2 regions of the Mesorhizobium sp. M0633 genome follow, and region 1 is predicted to be linked to the other one. Evidence: predicted binding sites of a transcription regulator. Region 1 holds the regulator's gene; the other holds the start of a gene.

Region 1 (3,674 bases):
CTGCACGGCCGGCCCGATGGCCGAGGCGTCCTGCGCCAGGATGATCAGTGCGCTGGCGCCCTGCGAGATCAGGCTCTCGACGTCGGTGAGCTGCTTGCCGGGGTTGGACTGTGCGTCGGCGGAAATATACTTGTCGCCTGCGGCCTCAATGGCCGCCTTCATTGCGGCCTCGTCGGTCTTCCAGCGCTCTTCCTGGAAGTTCGACCAGGAAACGCCGATGACCTTGTCTTTAGCCTGCGCCACCGACGCCAGCGCCAGCGTCATGGCGACACCCGCCAGAATGGCGGTCGTGAATTTCTTCATCATATCCTCCCTGCGCCGCGTACGGCGTGACCAATTGGCTCAAAGACCAGCTTAGAAGCTCTAATTTTTTCGAGCCTCGAAAAAATACTGGCCCGATCTCCGGCTGCTGTCAACATCGATTCTGATGGATTTTGATGACTCTGCGAGTTTTTTCGAGCGTCGGAATAAACGATGACAGCGCAACCTGCATCTGACACTATTTGCCTGCGTCCGACACTATTTGTCGGACATTACCGACGGCTTCCGGTTCATGAGCGGCCGCCGCAACCGGGAGGAAAGCAAAACAATGTCGGTCGGAATCCGCCATGACGATTTGCGCCGGCGCAACCGGGCGATGGTGATCTCGGCGGTGCGCCGGGCCGGCCAGCCATCGCGTACTGAGATCGCAGCTACTACCGGCCTCAGTCATTCGACCATATCGGCGATCTCTTCCGACCTGATACGGGAAGGCATCCTCGCCGAGAGCAAGGCAAGTGAGCCCGTTTCGTTGAAACGCGGTCGTCCGCAGGTCGGCCTCGCCCTCAACCCGGAAGCGGCGGCGGTGCTGACCGTGGTGTTGTCGCTGAATTTCCTGTCGGCCGCCATTATCGACTATACGGGACAGGTGGTCGCCGAGGAACAGCGCCGGCTGGACACGCTGACCATGCCGCGCGACGAGCTGATCCGTGAATGCATGGCCATCGTCCGGCGCCGGCTGCAGGATCCAGACCTTGACGTCCGCAGTGTCGCCCGCATCGCCCTGGCGATTCAGGGCATTACCGACTCCCCTGCACGCGCCATGCTGTGGTCGCCGATCACGCCGCAGACCGACATCGCCTTTGCCGACATGCTGGAGGACGAATTCGGCATCCCGGCAACGGTGGAGAACGACTGCAACATGATGGCGGTGGCTTTGCGCTGGCGCAATCCGGATCGCTATCGCGACGACTTCATCGCCATCCTGCTTTCGCATGGCATCGGCATGGGGCTGGTGCTGAAGGGCGAACTGTTCACCGGGACGCATTCCTCGGGTGGCGAATTTGGCCACATGATCCATCGTCCGGGCGGCGCGCTCTGCCGTTGCGGGCGGCGCGGCTGCATCGAGGCCTATGCCGGCAACTACGCCATCTGGCGCAACGCCAGGCAGATGAGCGAAGAAAGCGAACCGATCGCCGACGTCAGCGACGCCGACATGCGAGCACTGGCGGCCCGGGCGCGCGAGAAAGATGGGCCGGAACGCGAGGCCTACCGCAAGGCCGGCGAAGCGCTGGGTTTCGGTCTCGGCTCGCTGTTCGCGCTGATCGATCCGGCACCGGTCGCGATGGTCGGCGCCAGTGCCGCCGCCTTCGATCTGATCGAGCCGGCCTTGCGGAAGGCAATCGCCCAGACCGCCGGCGGCCAGCATTCGGGCTCGATCTCCTTCGATACAGAGCCGAACGAATTGCCGCTGATCCGCGAAGGCTGCGCGATGCGGGCGCTAAGCTTCGTCGACCAGGAGATTTTCGCGCCGGGCGCGCAAATGAGGCCCAGCGTCAGAAAGAACGTAGCCTGACCAGGCGGGTCAATCTTCCCTGATCGCATAGCCGGCACCGCGGATGGTGCGGATGACATCCGGCATCCGGCCGTTGTTGACGGCTTTGCGCAGCCGCCCGACATGCACGTCGACGGTGCGTTCGTCGATGTAGATTGTCTCGCCCCAGACATTATCGAGTAACTGGCTGCGCGAGAAGACACGGCCCGGATGCCGCATCATGAACTCGAGCAGCCGGAATTCGGTCGGCCCGAGCCTGATTTCGCTCTTCTTGCGATAGACCCTGTGCGATTCGCGATCGAGCACGATGTCGCCGACCTTCAGCACGCTGGACAGCACTTCCGGCTTGGCGCGCCGCAGCAGCGCCTTGACCCTGGCCATGAATTCCGGTGTCGAAAACGGTTTGACCAGATAGTCGTCGGCGCCGGTCGAAAGCCCGCGCACCCGGTCGCTCTCCTCGCCGCGCGCGGTCAGCATGATGATCGGCAGCCGCTCGGTTTCGGGGCGCACCCGCAACCGACGACAGAGCTCGATGCCGGAAACCGCTGGTATCATCCAGTCGAGCACCAAAAGGTCGGGCACATTCTCCTGCAAACGGATCTCGGCTTCGTCGCCGCGTGTCACCACCTCGACCTGGTAGCCTTCGGATTCGAGATTGTAGCGGAGCAGCACACCCAATGGCTCCTCGTCCTCCACCACCATTATGCGTGGTGCGATCATCGGCTGGGCACCCCCATCATGTCACCGGTGCGGACATTGTCGTTTCGTCCTGCTTCGGACGATTGACCGGCAATTGCTCGCCGGTCAGCACATAATACGCATTTTCGGCGATGTTGGTGACATGGTCGCCGATCCGCTCCAGATTCTTGGCGCAGAACAGCAGGTGCGTGCAAGCGGTGATGTTGCGCGGATCTTCCATCATGTAGGTCAACAGCTCGCGGAACACGGACGTGTATTTGACGTCGATGCGCTCGTCGGCGGCACGCAGCTTGGCCAACGCGGCCGCATCGCCTGCAGCATATTCCTCGATGACACCCTGCACCTGGATGAGAACCAGCTGCGCCATCGCGTCGATGGAATGCGACAGGTCCCGCGGCGTGGCGCTGAGGCCGACCGCACTCACGCGCTTGGCGATATTCTTGGCAAGGTCGCCGATGCGTTCGAGGTCGCCCGCCATGCGGATCGCTCCGACCACATGGCGAAGATCGTGGGCCATCGGCTGGCGTTTGGCGATCAGGGTGATGGCGCGGTCGTCCAGTTCGCGTTGACGCGCATCCATGATGGCGTCGTCGGAAACGACGCGTTGCGCCAGCACGTTGTCGGAATTCAACAGGGCCTTGGTCGCCCCGCCGACCATCGAACCGGCGAGGTCGGCCATGTCGCGGATCAGCTTGCTGATCTGCTCGAGATCCTCGTCGAAAGAAGCGACTGTGTGTTCGCCCATGGTCCTGTCCTCATATGCATGATCGGAACGGCTCAGCCGAAGCGGCCAGTGATGTAGTCCTGCGTGCGCTTCTCGCGGGGCGACGTGAAGATCTTCTCGGTCCGGTCGAACTCGACCAGTTCACCCAGATACATGAAGGCGGTCTGGCGCGACACGCGCGCCGCCTGCTGCATGTTGTGGGTGACGATGACGATCGTATAGTCGGCTTGCAATTCGTCGATCAGTTCCTCGATCTTGGCAGTCGACAGCGGGTCGAGGGCCGAAGCCGGTTCGTCGAGCAGAATGACTTCCGGCTTCACGGCCACGGTGCGGGCGATACAGAGCCGCTGCTGCTGGCCGCCGGACAGGCTCAAGCCGCTGGCGTTGAGCTTGTCCTTGACCTCGCTCCACAGCGCGGCGCGCTTCAACGCCTGTTCG
Region 2 (3,674 bases), on a different contig from region 1:
GCCGCCATGGCACGCAAGCGCCGGCGCAATTCCTGCTTGTTGGCCTCACTCACGACGCGGGCCGGATGGCCAGGTTCGGGATATTCGACCGCGGCATTGGTCATGCCGCAGCCGCGATAGTCGGGCTTTTGCGTGCGCTTGCCGACGCGGGTCAGGAAAGCGACGATCTGCGCGCGCGGATCGCCGGGATGGGCATCCACCGCCTCGTCGAAACGCTCCCAGAATTCGAGGTCATAGTGCCGGAGGTAGGATGCGGCCAGCTCATCCTTGGACGGAAAGCTGCGGTAGAGGCTGGGCTTGGTGACGCCGGCACGCCGCACGATCTCGTCGACGCCGATCGCCCTGATGCCTTGCCGGTAGAACAGGTCTCGCGCCACCTGGAGAATCCGTTCGGCGGCGCGAGGCGGGGGTGCGTCATTCGCCTTGATCGTTGGTTCAATGCTTTTCATGCCTGGTCTGCCGGTTAGCTGGTTGACAATGTTACCGGTCGGTACGTATGTTTCGCGCTCCCGCAACGTACCGGTCAGTAACATGATAGCTCAATCCCGCCCGTTTGGCCAGCGCTACGCTTTCGTCGTGGTCGCCGTCATCTTCCTCTGCCTGCTGATCGCAGCGGGCCTGCGTTCGGCGCCGGCAGTCATGATGCTGCCGCTGGAGAACAGTTTCGGCTGGCGGCGCGACGTGGTGTCGCTGGCGGCGGCCACCGGCATCTTCCTCTATGGCCTGACCGGGCCGTTTGCCGCGGCGCTGATGGAGCGGATCGGGCTGCGCCGCACCTTGCTTGCCGCGCTGCTGTTGATGTCGGGATCGACCGCGCTCAGCCTGTTAATGACCAAACCGTGGCATCTGCTCCTCACCTGGGGCGTGTTTTCCGGCGTCAGCTCGGGTGCCGTCGCCACCGTGCTCGGCGCGACCATCGTCAACCGCTGGTTCAAGACCAATCGCGGCTTGGTGATGGGACTGATGTCGGCATCCAGTGCCACCGGGCTGCTGGTCTTCCTGCCGCTGCTCGCCTCGCTCGCCCAGTCGGGCGGCTGGAAGCCGGTCGCCATTGCCATCGCCGTGGCCACCGCCGCCTTGGTGCCGCTGGTTTATATGCTGGTGCCGGAGCGGCCAGCCGCGATCGGGATGGTGCGTTACGGTGCCGAGGCCGACGACGTGCCGCCGGTGCCACCGGCCTCGCAAGGCAATTTCCTCACCCAGACGCTGAGCACGTTGCGCCGCGCCGCCGGCACGCGCGTCTTTTGGTATCTGTTCGCCACCTTCTTCGTTTGCGGCTTCACCACCAACGGGTTGGTCGGCACGCACCTGATCGCCTTTTGCGGCGATATGGGCATTGGCGAAGTGCAGGCTGCAGGCCTGCTCTCGATGATGGGCATCTTCGATCTTATCGGCACGACGCTGTCGGGCTGGCTCACCGACCGTTTCGACCCTCGCAAGCTGCTCGGCGTCTATTACGGTATTCGCGGCCTGTCGCTGATCTATTTGCCCTATTCCGGCTTCTCGGCGACCAGCCTGATCATCTTCGCCGTGTTTTACGGACTGGACTGGATCGCCACGGTGCCGCCGACGCTCAGGCTTTCCAACGAGGCGTTCGGCGACCGCAGCGGGCCGATCGTCTTCGGCTGGATCGTCGCCGGCCATCAGGTGGGTGCGGCAACGGCGGCCTTTTTCGGCGGCACTATGCGCGAGCTGCAAGGCAATTACGAGCTTGCCTTTCTGATTGCCGGCATGACGGCAATAGCCGCCGCCTGCATCTCGCTGCTGATCAACACCACCCGCCCGGCCTTTGATCCGGAACCGCAGGCGGCTTGAGCTGCGACGGCTGAGCGCTAATCTCCCCGACGGGGAGATGGCCGGGAAGCAGCCTGAGGGGGTCGGTCCAACCGGGCTCGGCTCCTTATCGCAGGCGCAAGAGGTCGGTGCTCCATGCGAGACGACCCCCTTCTGTCGCCTTCGGCGACATCTCCCCCCCTCAAGGAGCCTCAAGGAGGGAGATTCGCCAGCCTGTTCACTGTTACGAAACCTTCATCGTTTCGAAATGTGCCTGAAACATTGAAGCTGGAGCTTGGCGGCGACGTTCAATGCCATCCAGGAGACAGCCATGAACAAGATTTCGATGACGCGGCGCGCTTTCGTCACGTCGGCCAGCGCCGTTGGCCTGGTCGGCGCCTCGGGCCTCGCCCTTCCCTATTACTCGCGCGCCAATCAGCGCCCGGCGTTCACCCATGGCATCCAGTCCGGCGACGTCGACGCCACCAGCGGCATGGTCTGGACACGCACCGACCGGCCGTCACGCGTCATGTTCGAGGTGTCGCCGACCGAAAGCTTCACCAATGCCGTCCGCCTGGCGCCGCTCGATACCTCGCCGGCCAGCGATTATACGGTGAAGCGGCTGCTTACCGATCTCGCCTCCGACCAGGACATCTTCTACCGCATGGTCGCGGCCGATCTTGCCGACATCAACGCCGTTTCCGAGCCGGTCGTCGGCCGCTTTCGCACGGCACCTGCCTCGAAGCGCGACATTCGCTTTGCCTGGTCGGGCGACACCGCCGGCCAAGGTTGGGGCATCGACGAGACCGGCATGAAGACCTACGCCACCATTGCCAAGCACACGCCCGACTTCTTCCTGCATTCGGGCGATACGATCTATGCCGATGGTGCGATGAAGGACGAGGTCGACCTGCCCAACGGCGGCAAGTGGAAAAACAAAGTGCTGATCGACGAGAAGCGCAAGGTTGCCGAGACGCTGGACGAATACCGGGCGCAGTGGAAATACAACATGATGGACAGGCATGTGCTGGCGCTCAGCGCCATCTGCCCGACCTTCTATCAGTGGGATGACCACGAGGTGCTGAACAACTGGTCGGAATCGAAGGACCTGAGCGCCGACGATCGCTACACTGAAAAATCCATCCATGTGCTGGCGGCACGTGCGGCGCGCGCCTTCCACGAAATGACGACGATCCGTTACGAGCCGTCGGAGCCGGGCCGCGTCTACCGCAAGATCGCCTATGGTCCGCTGCTCGACGTGTTCTTCCTCGACATGCGTTCCTACCGCGGCCCCAACGGTCCGGATATGCAGGAGACGATGACGCCGCAATCGCGCATCCTCGGTGAACAGCAGATCAAGTGGCTGAAGCGTGAACTGGCGAATTCCAACGCAACCTGGAAAATCATCGCCGCCGACATGCCGCTCGGCCTCGTCGTCTGGAACGACGGCACCAAGAAGGTAGGGGCCGAGGCGGTCAGCAATGGCGACAATGGCCCGGCCAAAGGGCGTGAGCTGGAAATTGCCGACCTTCTTCGCTATATAAAGAATGCGGGTATCAGCAACACTGTCTGGCTCACCGCAGACGTGCATTACACAGCCGCGCATTACTACAATCCGGACAAGGCGCAGTTCCAGGACTTCAATCCGTTTTGGGAATTCGTTTCGGGTCCGATCCATTCCGGCACGTTCGGGCCTAATGGTTTCGATATGACATTCGGCCCGGAGCTGAAGTTCATAAAGGCACCAACTGCCGAACAGGGTCAAAACCTGGCGCCTTCGGCCGGCCTGCAGTTCTTCGGGCTCGTCGAAATCGATGGCGCCACCGAGCAGTTGACGGTGCGGCTGATGGATCGCGACGACAGCGAACTCTACAAGGTCACGCTCGATCCGGTGCGGTCGG

The links. Region 1 encodes PhoB, which activates phosphate uptake and scavenging genes when phosphate is short. Its sites were predicted from a motif close to TGTCATNNANCTGTCAT; they were not measured.
Region 2: a site for PhoB is predicted at 2,016-2,032, ahead of NKI47_RS28370 (alkaline phosphatase D family protein). Genes of this name have one in related genera too.

Annotation. Positions count from the first base shown of each region.
Region 1 covers NZ_JAMYQC010000008.1:68,851-72,524, forward strand. The annotation lists gene xylF (D-xylose ABC transporter substrate-binding protein) at 1-303, opposite strand, end outside; gene NKI47_RS10705 (ROK family protein) at 590-1,834, shown strand; gene phoB (phosphate regulon transcriptional regulator PhoB) at 1,844-2,533, opposite strand; gene phoU (phosphate signaling complex protein PhoU) at 2,550-3,257, opposite strand; gene pstB (phosphate ABC transporter ATP-binding protein PstB) at 3,290-3,674, opposite strand, start outside.
Region 2 covers NZ_JAMYQC010000035.1:63,178-66,851, reverse strand. The annotation lists gene NKI47_RS28380 (TetR/AcrR family transcriptional regulator) at 1-449, opposite strand, end outside; gene NKI47_RS28375 (MFS transporter) at 532-1,815, shown strand; gene NKI47_RS28370 (alkaline phosphatase D family protein) at 2,105-3,674, shown strand, end outside.